Regions from separate parts of the Streptomyces sp. NPDC037421 genome, predicted to be linked through region 2. Evidence: riboswitches for the same ligand, from Rfam matches in the RefSeq annotation. Region 2 holds a riboswitch; the other holds the start of a gene.
The links. A riboswitch is a leader RNA that binds a small molecule or an ion and turns the genes downstream of it on or off. The one in region 2 is predicted to bind ZMP and ZTP.
Positions count from the first base shown of each region.

Region 1: linked by a shared signal. The riboswitch ahead of ACZ7IF_RS11855 (serine hydroxymethyltransferase) and the one ahead of ACZ7IF_RS22065 (bifunctional 5,10-methylenetetrahydrofolate dehydrogenase/5,10-methenyltetrahydrofolate cyclohydrolase) in region 2 are both predicted to bind ZMP and ZTP.

Region 1 is NZ_JBVJWV010000006.1:169,010-173,390, forward strand. Features, by position in the region: gene trpS (tryptophan--tRNA ligase) at 1-861, opposite strand, end outside; gene ACZ7IF_RS11855 (serine hydroxymethyltransferase) at 1,016-2,281, opposite strand; ZMP/ZTP riboswitch at 2,317-2,407, opposite strand; gene rocD (ornithine--oxo-acid transaminase) at 2,525-3,730, shown strand; gene ACZ7IF_RS11865 (hypothetical protein) at 3,900-4,381, shown strand, end outside.
Region 2 is NZ_JBVJWV010000015.1:57,703-62,083, reverse strand. Features, by position in the region: gene ACZ7IF_RS22075 (RNA polymerase sigma factor) at 1-1,120, opposite strand, end outside; gene ACZ7IF_RS22070 (methyltransferase domain-containing protein) at 1,335-2,096, opposite strand; ZMP/ZTP riboswitch at 2,154-2,256, shown strand; gene ACZ7IF_RS22065 (bifunctional 5,10-methylenetetrahydrofolate dehydrogenase/5,10-methenyltetrahydrofolate cyclohydrolase) at 2,317-3,162, shown strand; gene ACZ7IF_RS22060 (NADH:flavin oxidoreductase/NADH oxidase family protein) at 3,223-4,381, shown strand, end outside.

The sequences.
Region 1 (4,381 bases), on a different contig from region 2:
GACGAAATCGACCATCACGCCGGCGAGGTCGGTCTTGAGCGCACCGTAGCCCTTGCCCTCGTACGAGGCCTCCAGGGCGGAGATCGACTCGCCCGTGAGGGTGGAGAGGATCGTGAGCAGGTTGCTGACGCCGGGCTTGTTCTCGGTGTCGAAGCGGATCACGGTGTCCGTGTCGGTGACCGCGCTCTTGATCTTCTTCTCGGTGACCTTGGGCTCGTCGAGGAGGTTGATCAGCCCCTTGGGGGAGGACGCGGACTTCGACATCTTGATCGCCGGGTCCTGGAGGTCGTAGATCTTCGCGACCTCCTTGACGATGTGCGCGGCGGGGAGGGTGAAGGTCCGGCCGAAGCGCTGGTTGAAGCGCTCGGCCAGGTCGCGGGTCAGCTCGATGTGCTGGCGCTGGTCCTCGCCGACCGGGACGGCGTTCGCCTGGTAGAGGAGGATGTCGGCGACCTGGAGGATCGGGTACGTGAACAGGCCGACGCTGGCGCTGTTGACCCCGCCCTTGGCGGACTTGTCCTTGAACTGGGTCATCCGGCTGGCCTCGCCGAAGCCGGTGATGCAGTTCATGACCCAGCCGAGCTGCGCGTGCTCCGGAACGTGGCTCTGGATGAAGAGCGTGCACCGCTCGGGGTCCAGGCCGGCCGCGAGGAGCTGCGCGGCGGACAGGCGGGTGTTCGCGCGGAGGTCCTTCGGATCCTGCGGCATGGTGATCGCGTGGAGGTCGACGACCATGTAGAAGGCGTCGTGCGTCTCCTGGAGGGCGACGTACTGGCGGATCGCTCCGAGGTAGTTCCCGAGGTGGAACGAACCGGAGGTGGGCTGGATGCCGGAGAGCGCGCGAGGACGGTCAGAAGCCATGGCCCCATTCTTCCACCTGCCCGGCACACCTCCGTCCGGCGGGCCGGGGCCGGTGGATCGTGTGCGGGCGGGCGGCCGCTGCGCGGGGCCGGCGCCTCCCAGCCCTTCGCAGCGGCCCACCCACCCGCAGACGGCGCACCGCGCGAGCGGCGCGTCAAAGAGGCAGCCCAGGGGCCGGGAAGGCGGACATGAGGTCCGCGACCTCGGAGCGGATCGCGGCGAGGGCCGGCTCGTCGGCCTTGGCGGCGGCGTCCACCGCGCGCGAGATCCAGTCCGCCACCGCCGGCATGTGCTCCACGCCCAGGCCGCGCGACGTCAGCGACGGCGTGCCGATGCGGATCCCCGACGGGTCGAACGGCTTGCGCGGGTCGAACGGCACCGTGTTGTAGTTCACCACGATCCCCGCCCGGTCCAGCGCCTTCGCCGCGACCTTGCCCGGGGCGTCCTTCCCCGTGAGGTCCATGAGGATCAGGTGGTTGTCCGTACCGCCCGAGACCAGGTCGAAGCCCCGCTCCAGCAGGGCGGCGGCCAGCGCCTTCGCGTTGGCCACGACCGCGTGCGCGTACGAGACGAAGGACGGCTGCGCGGCCTCGTGCAGGGCCACCGCGATGCCCGCCGTCGTCTGGTTGTGCGGGCCGCCCTGGAGGCCCGGGAAGACCGCCTTGTCGATGGCCTTCGCGTGCTCCTCCCGGCACATCAGCATCGCGCCGCGCGGGCCGCGCAGGGTCTTGTGCGTGGTCGTGGAGATCACGTCCACGTGCCCCGCCGGGGAGGGGTGGGCCCCGCCCGCGATCAGACCGGCGATGTGGGCCACGTCCGCGACGAGGATCGAGCCGGCCTCCTCGGCGATGGAGGCGAAGGCCGCGAAGTCGATGGTGCGGGGAAGGGCCGTACCGCCACAGAAGATGATCTTCGGGCGCTCGGCCAGGGCCAGCTCCCGCACCGCGTCGTAGTCGATGAGGCCGGTGTCGGGCCGGACGCCGTACTGCACGCCGCGGAACCAGGAGCCCGTGGCCGAGACGCCCCAGCCGTGCGTCAGGTGCCCGCCCATCGGCAGGGCCATGCCCATCACCGTGTCGCCGGGCTTGGCGAAGGCCAGGTAGACGGCCAGGTTGGCCGGGGAGCCGGAGTACGGCTGGACGTTGGCGTGGTCCACCCCGAACAGGCCCTTGGCCCGCTCGACCGCGAGGGCCTCGACGCGGTCGATGTTCTGCTGGCCCTCGTAGTAGCGGCGGCCCGGGTAGCCCTCGCTGTACTTGTTCTGCAGGACGGTGCCGGAGGCCTCCAGCACGGCCGCGGAGACGTAGTTCTCGCTGGGGATCAGCCGCAGGGTCTCCGCCTGGAGGGTCTCCTCGGCGGATACGAGCGAGGCGAGTTCGGGGTCGGTGGCGTACAGGGCGGGCTGGCGGTGCGCGGTCATCGCGGCTCCTCCGGGGTCGATGTCGAATCTCGTCCCCGCGAGGCCCAGGCGAGCGGCCCTGTGTGCGGTCGTGCGCGCACGACTCCCCCGGAGTCGGTTCTCCGTACGCCAGTCGCCGTGCGTACCGAACACCATAGCGGGCGCGGCACCGATGAGGTTTCCGGTTCCACGATCCGAGCGACGATACAAATGACGTCACCCACGTCACCCGCGCCACCAGCCAGACGGACGATCGGAGACCCCGTGTCGAGAACTGCTGATGCCATCCGCTCCGCCGACGAACACAGCGCGCACAACTACCACCCCCTGCCGATCGTCGTCGCGTCGGCGGACGGGGCGTGGATGACCGACGTGGAGGGCCGCCGGTACCTCGACATGCTCGCCGGGTACTCGGCGCTCAACTTCGGCCACGGCAACCGCAGGCTGATCGACGCCGCCCGCGCGCAGCTGGAGCGGGTCACCCTCACCTCGCGCGCCTTCCACCACGACCGCTTCGCCGACTTCTGCGCCGAGCTGGCCGCGCTCTGCGGCAAGGAGATGGTGCTGCCCATGAACACGGGCGCGGAGGCGGTGGAGACGGCGGTCAAGACGGCCCGCAAGTGGGGGTACGAGGTCAAGGGCGTACCCGACGGCCAGGCCAAGATCGTCGTCGCCGCGAACAACTTCCACGGCCGTACGACGACCATCGTGTCCTTCTCCACCGACCACGAGGCCCGCGACCACTACGGCCCCTACACGCCCGGCTTCGAGATCGTCCCGTACGGGGACCTGACCGCCCTCGACGCCGCCGTCACCGCCAACACCGTGGCCGTGCTGCTGGAACCGGTCCAGGGCGAGGCCGGTGTACTCGTACCGCCCGCCGGATACCTGGCGGGCGTACGGGAGCTGACGCGCCGGCGGAACGTCCTGTTCATGGCGGACGAGATCCAGTCGGGCCTGGGCCGCACCGGCCGGACCTTCGCGTGCGAGCACGAGGACGTCGTGCCCGACGTGTACGTCCTCGGCAAGGCGCTCGGCGGCGGGGTCGTGCCCGTGTCGGCCGTGGTCGCCGACCGGGACGTGCTCGGGGTCTTCCGCCCCGGCGAGCACGGGTCCACCTTCGGCGGGAACCCCCTCGCCTGCGCCGTCGCGCTGGAGGTGATCGCGATGCTGCGCACCGGCGAGTACCAGCAGCGCGCCGCGGAACTGGGCGACCACCTGCACCGGGAGCTGAACCTGCTGGTCGGCGGCGGCTCGGTGACCGCCGTACGCGGCCGCGGGCTGTGGGCGGGCGTGGACATCGACCCGGCACTCGGGACGGGCCGCGAGGTCTCCGAGAAGCTGATGGAGCTGGGCGTCCTGGTGAAGGACACCCACGGGTCGACGATCCGGATCGCGCCGCCGCTGGTGATCTCCAAGGAGGACCTGGACTGGGGGCTCGACCAGCTGCGGTCGGTGCTCTCCGCCTAGGTCCTGTCCGGGAGGGCGGGCGCGGCCGGGACACGCGCGGGTCCCGGCCGTGCCCGCCGCCGTTCCCCGCCCTGCGTTGGACACCCGGAGCGGCCCGCCGGACGATGGGAGGACCCGTACGGGTGCGCGTCCCCGGTCTTCCCGGGCCGACCCTCCGCTGGGAGCCCCCATGCACCGACGCAACCGAAACGCCCTGCTCCGCGCCGCCCTGGCGTCCTCCCTGGTCCTCGGGGCCGCCGCCCTGGCCGTACCGGCCGCCGCCGCACCGGCGGCGGTGCCCACCGCCACCTGTACGGTCACCCCCGACCCGGAAGGACGGTTCGTCGTCATCACCGGCGAGGGGTTCAAGGGGCCGCGCAACCTCAACGACGGCGAGACCACCGAACCCCTGAACATCGACGCGAACGGGAACTTCCGGGTGCAGCGGAACCAGAAGAACGCCGACTACACCGTCCTCGCGGTGAACTCCACCCAGGACTTCACCTTCGTCAACTGCCGGCCCGGCCAGCCCACGTCCCCGTCCCCGCTCCCCACCACGAACAGCCAGGATTTCCGGCGGGGTTTCGAAGCGGGGTACCTCGACGGCGTGAAGGCGGCGTCCCGGACGGGCTGCGGCATCCCTCCCGAGCCGGACAAGAGCCAGGACCGTTC
Region 2 (4,381 bases):
CGACCATGTGGACGGGGATGCGGATGGTGCGCGACTGGTCGGCCATGGCACGCGTGATCGCCTGCCGGATCCACCAGGTCGCGTACGTGGAGAACTTGAAGCCCTTGGTGTAGTCGAACTTCTCCACCGCGCGGATCAGACCGACGTTGCCTTCCTGGATCAGGTCCAGGAAGAGCATGCCGCGGCCGGTGTAGCGCTTGGCCAGCGAGACCACGAGGCGGAGGTTGGCCTCCAGCAGGTGGTTCTTGGCCCGGCGGCCGTCCTCGACGAGGATCTCCAGCTCGCGCTTGAACGCGGGCTTGTGGTCCTCCTCCTCTTCGAGCTTGTACTCGGAGAACAGGCCCGCCTCGATGCGCTTGGCGAGCTCGACCTCCTGCTCGGCGTTGAGGAGCGGCACCTTGCCGATCAGCTTCAGGTAGTCCTTGACCGGGTCGGCGGTGGCACCGGCCACCATGACCGTCTGCGCCGGAGCGTCGTCCTCGTCCTCGTCGGACAGCACGAAGCCCTGGCCCGCGGCCTTGGGCGCCTCCTCCTCGGTCTCGTCGGCGAGGTCCTCGACGGCCCAGTCCTCACCCTCGACGGCGGGGTTCTCGGCGTCGTCGGCGTCCTTGGCGCCGGCCTTCTTCGAGGCGGCGGTCTTCTTGGTGGCCGTGGCCTTCTTGGCGGCGGCCTTCTTGACCACGCGCTTCTTCGGCTCGGCGGCGGCCTCGGCCGACACCTCCTCCGACGCGGCGGCCGACGGAGCGGATATCGCCGCGGCGGCGGCCGGGGCGGCAGCGGTGGCGGAGGCCTTGCGCGCGCCGATGGGGCGCGGCGGGGCGACCGCCTTCTTCGTCACGGTGCGGGCCGGGGCGGCAGCTGCCTTGCGGGGCTTCTTGGCAGCAGCCTTCGTGGCGGGGGCGGCGCTGACGTGGAGGGCGACACCCTCCTCGTCCAGGACCTGGTTCAGGCTGCGCAGGACCCGCTTCCACTGGTCCACCGGGATGCGGCCGGCCTCGAAGGCCTGGCGGACATCGTCACCGTTGATGTGACCCTGCTCGCGGCCGCGCTCGACGAGCGCGACCAGGGCCTCGGATTCGGCGATCTCCGGAGGGAACGTACGGGACGGGCTGAGCGACACAAGGAGCCTCTCGTTGCGAACAGATAAGGAGTGGGCGGGACATCATCGCGCGGACTCGGGAAACAGACCGAAGCGGGTCTGTATTCCGGGGCCGCGCGAGGACACCTGTCGGTTCATCGCCTGCCCGAGTCGATTCGTTACGCGCTGAATTGAGTGACCTGCGCCACGCTGTGGCCGCGCAACCGATCCGGAGTGGATCCGTCCGCACCTCGGGTCACTCCTTCTTCCGGGCCTCGATGAGGAAACGGGCGGTGTGCGCGACGAACGGACCCTCGCGCCCGATCCGTTCGTGGAGCTCGCGCAGCCGGTCCCGGTACTGCCCGACCGTGAAGCCGGGAACCATCCAGATCACCTTCCTCAGGAAGTAGATCACGGCCCCGATGTCGTGGAACTCGGTACGCAGCCGCTCGGAGCGCAGGTCGGTGATCTCCAGACCGGCCCGGGTGGCGTCGGCGACCGCGTCGTCGGGGTGGCGGGCGCGCCTGACCTCCTCCGGCTGCGGGCCGAGGAAGTACTCGACGAGCTCGAAGACGCTCGCCGGACCCACCTGCTGCGACAGGTAGGTGCCGCCCGGTGCCAGCACCCGGGCGATCTCGTCCCACCAGATGGTCACCGGGTGCCGGCTCGCGACCAGCTCGAAGGCCTCGTCCCCGAAGGGCAGCGGAGGCTCGTCGGCGTCCGCCACCACCACCGCGCCCAGCGGGTGCAGCAGCCGGGTCGCCCTGTCGATGTTCGGCGGCCAGGACTCCGTGGCGGCCGTCAGCGGGGGCAGCGGGCCCGCTCCGGCGAGCACCTCGCCCCCGCCGGTCTGGATGTCCAGGGCCGAGCGGACGGTGGCCAGGCGCTCGGCCAGCAGCCGCTGGTAGCCCCAGGAGGGCCGCTGCTCGGTGGCCCGGCCGTCGAGCCAGGAGAAGTCCCAGCCGTCGACGGAGACGGACTCGGCCTCGGCGACGAGATGGTCGAAAGTGCGCGTCATGTCTCGATCGTCCCAGCTCGGGCCCCGGTCATCCACCGGATATGTCGACTACAGTGGGCCCCGGGCCGTGACTGGCGTTCGGGTGGATCACCACCGGGGAGCGGCCCGGCGTACACCTCCGCGGTCCGTACGCCGTATGCCGCGCGCCTGGGCGAACCGCGATCCGCAGCGACGTTCAGGAGACCCCGTGACGACTGCCCCCACCGCCACCGCCCAGCTCATGGACGGCACCGCCCTCGCCCGCCGCGTCTCGGAGCGCACCGCCGCCCTCGCGGCGAAGATCACCGAGCGCACCGGCACCGCGCCCTGCTTGGCCACCGTCCTCGTCGGCGAGGACCCCGCGTCCGTGACCTACGTCAAGATGAAGCAGAACCGCTGTGCCAAGGCCGGGATCACCTCCCGCCACGTGGAGCTGCCGGCCGAGACCACCACCGAGGAGCTCGTCGCCGCGATCACCGCCCTCTCCGAGGACCCGGAGATCAGCGGCATCCTGCTCCAGCACCCCGTCCCGCACCACATCGACGAGCGCGCCGCCTTCGAGGCCATCGCCCCCGGCAAGGACGTCGACGGCGTGACCATGCACTCCTTCGCCGCCATGGGCTTCGGCCTGCCCGGCTTCGTCTCCTGCACCCCCGGCGGCATCATGCGCCTGCTGGAGGAGTACGACGTGGACCTCACCGGCAAGCACGCCGTCGTCGTCGGCCGCAGCGCGATCCTGGGCAAGCCCGCCGGGATGCTGCTGCTGGAGAAGAACGCCACCGTCACCTACTGCCACTCCCGCACGCAGGACCTGTCCTCGATCGTGCGCCAGGCGGACGTCCTGGTCGCCGCGGTCGGCAAGGCCGAGTTCATCCGGGGCGAGGACATCAAGCCCGGCGCGGTCGTCCTGGACGCCGGCTACAACGAGGGCAACGTCGGCGACGTCCACTTCGAGTCGGCCGCCGCCCGCGCCTCCCTCATCACCCCGGTGCCCGGCGGCGTCGGCCCGATGACCATCGCGGTCCTGCTGGAGCAGACCGTCCGGGCCGCCGCGGCCCAGGCCGCGCTGGACCTCGCGGAGCTCTGAGGCGATCATCTTGTGGCGCGGCCCCGCGTGACGGCCGCGCCACAAGCTTGGGGGACTCGGATGGACCTGTTCGCACCGCTCGACCTGCCGGGGGGCACCACTCTTCCCAACCGTCTCGCCAAGGCCGCCATGGAGGAGAGCTTCGCCGCCCAGCCCGGCCAGCTCCCCGACGCGCGCATGGAGCGGCTGTACGCCCGCTGGGCGCGCGGCGGCGCCGGACTGGTCATCACCGGCAACGTGATGGTCGACCGGCGCGCCCTGACCTCCCCGGGCACCGTCGTCCTCGACGAGCACTCCCCGCCGGAGCCCTTCCGCCGCTGGGCCGCCGCCGCGACCTCGGGCGACGCCCGGGTCTGGATGCAGATCAACCACCCCGGCCGCCAGGTCGGCTCCGACATGCCCGGCACCGCATGGGCCCCCTCCGCCGTCCCCGTCAGCCTCGGCCGGCACACCAAGCGCTTCGCCCACCCCACCGCCATGACCGAGGCCGACATCGAGGCGACGATCGCCCGGTTCGCCCTCACCGCCGGACGGGCCGAGGAAGCGGGCTTCCACGGGGTGCAGGTCCACGCCGCGCACGGCTACCTGCTCAGCCAGTTCCTCTCCCCGCTCGTCAACCGGCGCACCGACCGCTGGGGCGGCGGCCTGGACAACCGCGTACGGATGCTCACGCAGACCGTCGCAGCCGTCCGGGCCCGGGTCTCGGCCGGCTTCGCGATCGGGGTGAAGCTGAACGCCGCCGACTTCCAGCGCGGGGGCTTCGACAGCGAGGAGGCCGCCCAGGTCATCGCGGCCCTCGACGGCCTCGGAGTGGACCTGGTCGAACTGTCCGGCGGCACCGTCGAGAGCCCCGCCAGCATGGGCCACACCACCGACCAGCGGACCCTGGAGCGGGAGGCCTACTTCCTCTCCCTCGCGGAGCGCCTGCTGGAGACCGCGGCCGTGCCGCTGATGCTGACCGGCGGCATCACCCGCCGCGCCACCGCCGAGGAGGCCCTGGCCCGCGGGGTCGCCGTCGTCGGCATGGCCTCCGCCCTGGCCCTGCGCCCCGACCTGCCCGAGCGCTGGCGCGCCGGCGAGGACGTACGGGTGGCCGTGCCCCGGATCGCCTGGCGGGACCGGAGCCTGGCGGCCGCGGGCACGCTGGCCCTCGTACGCTTCCAGCTGGACCGGCTGGCCCAGGGCCTGGAACCCCGCGCACGCGTCTCACCGCGCTGGA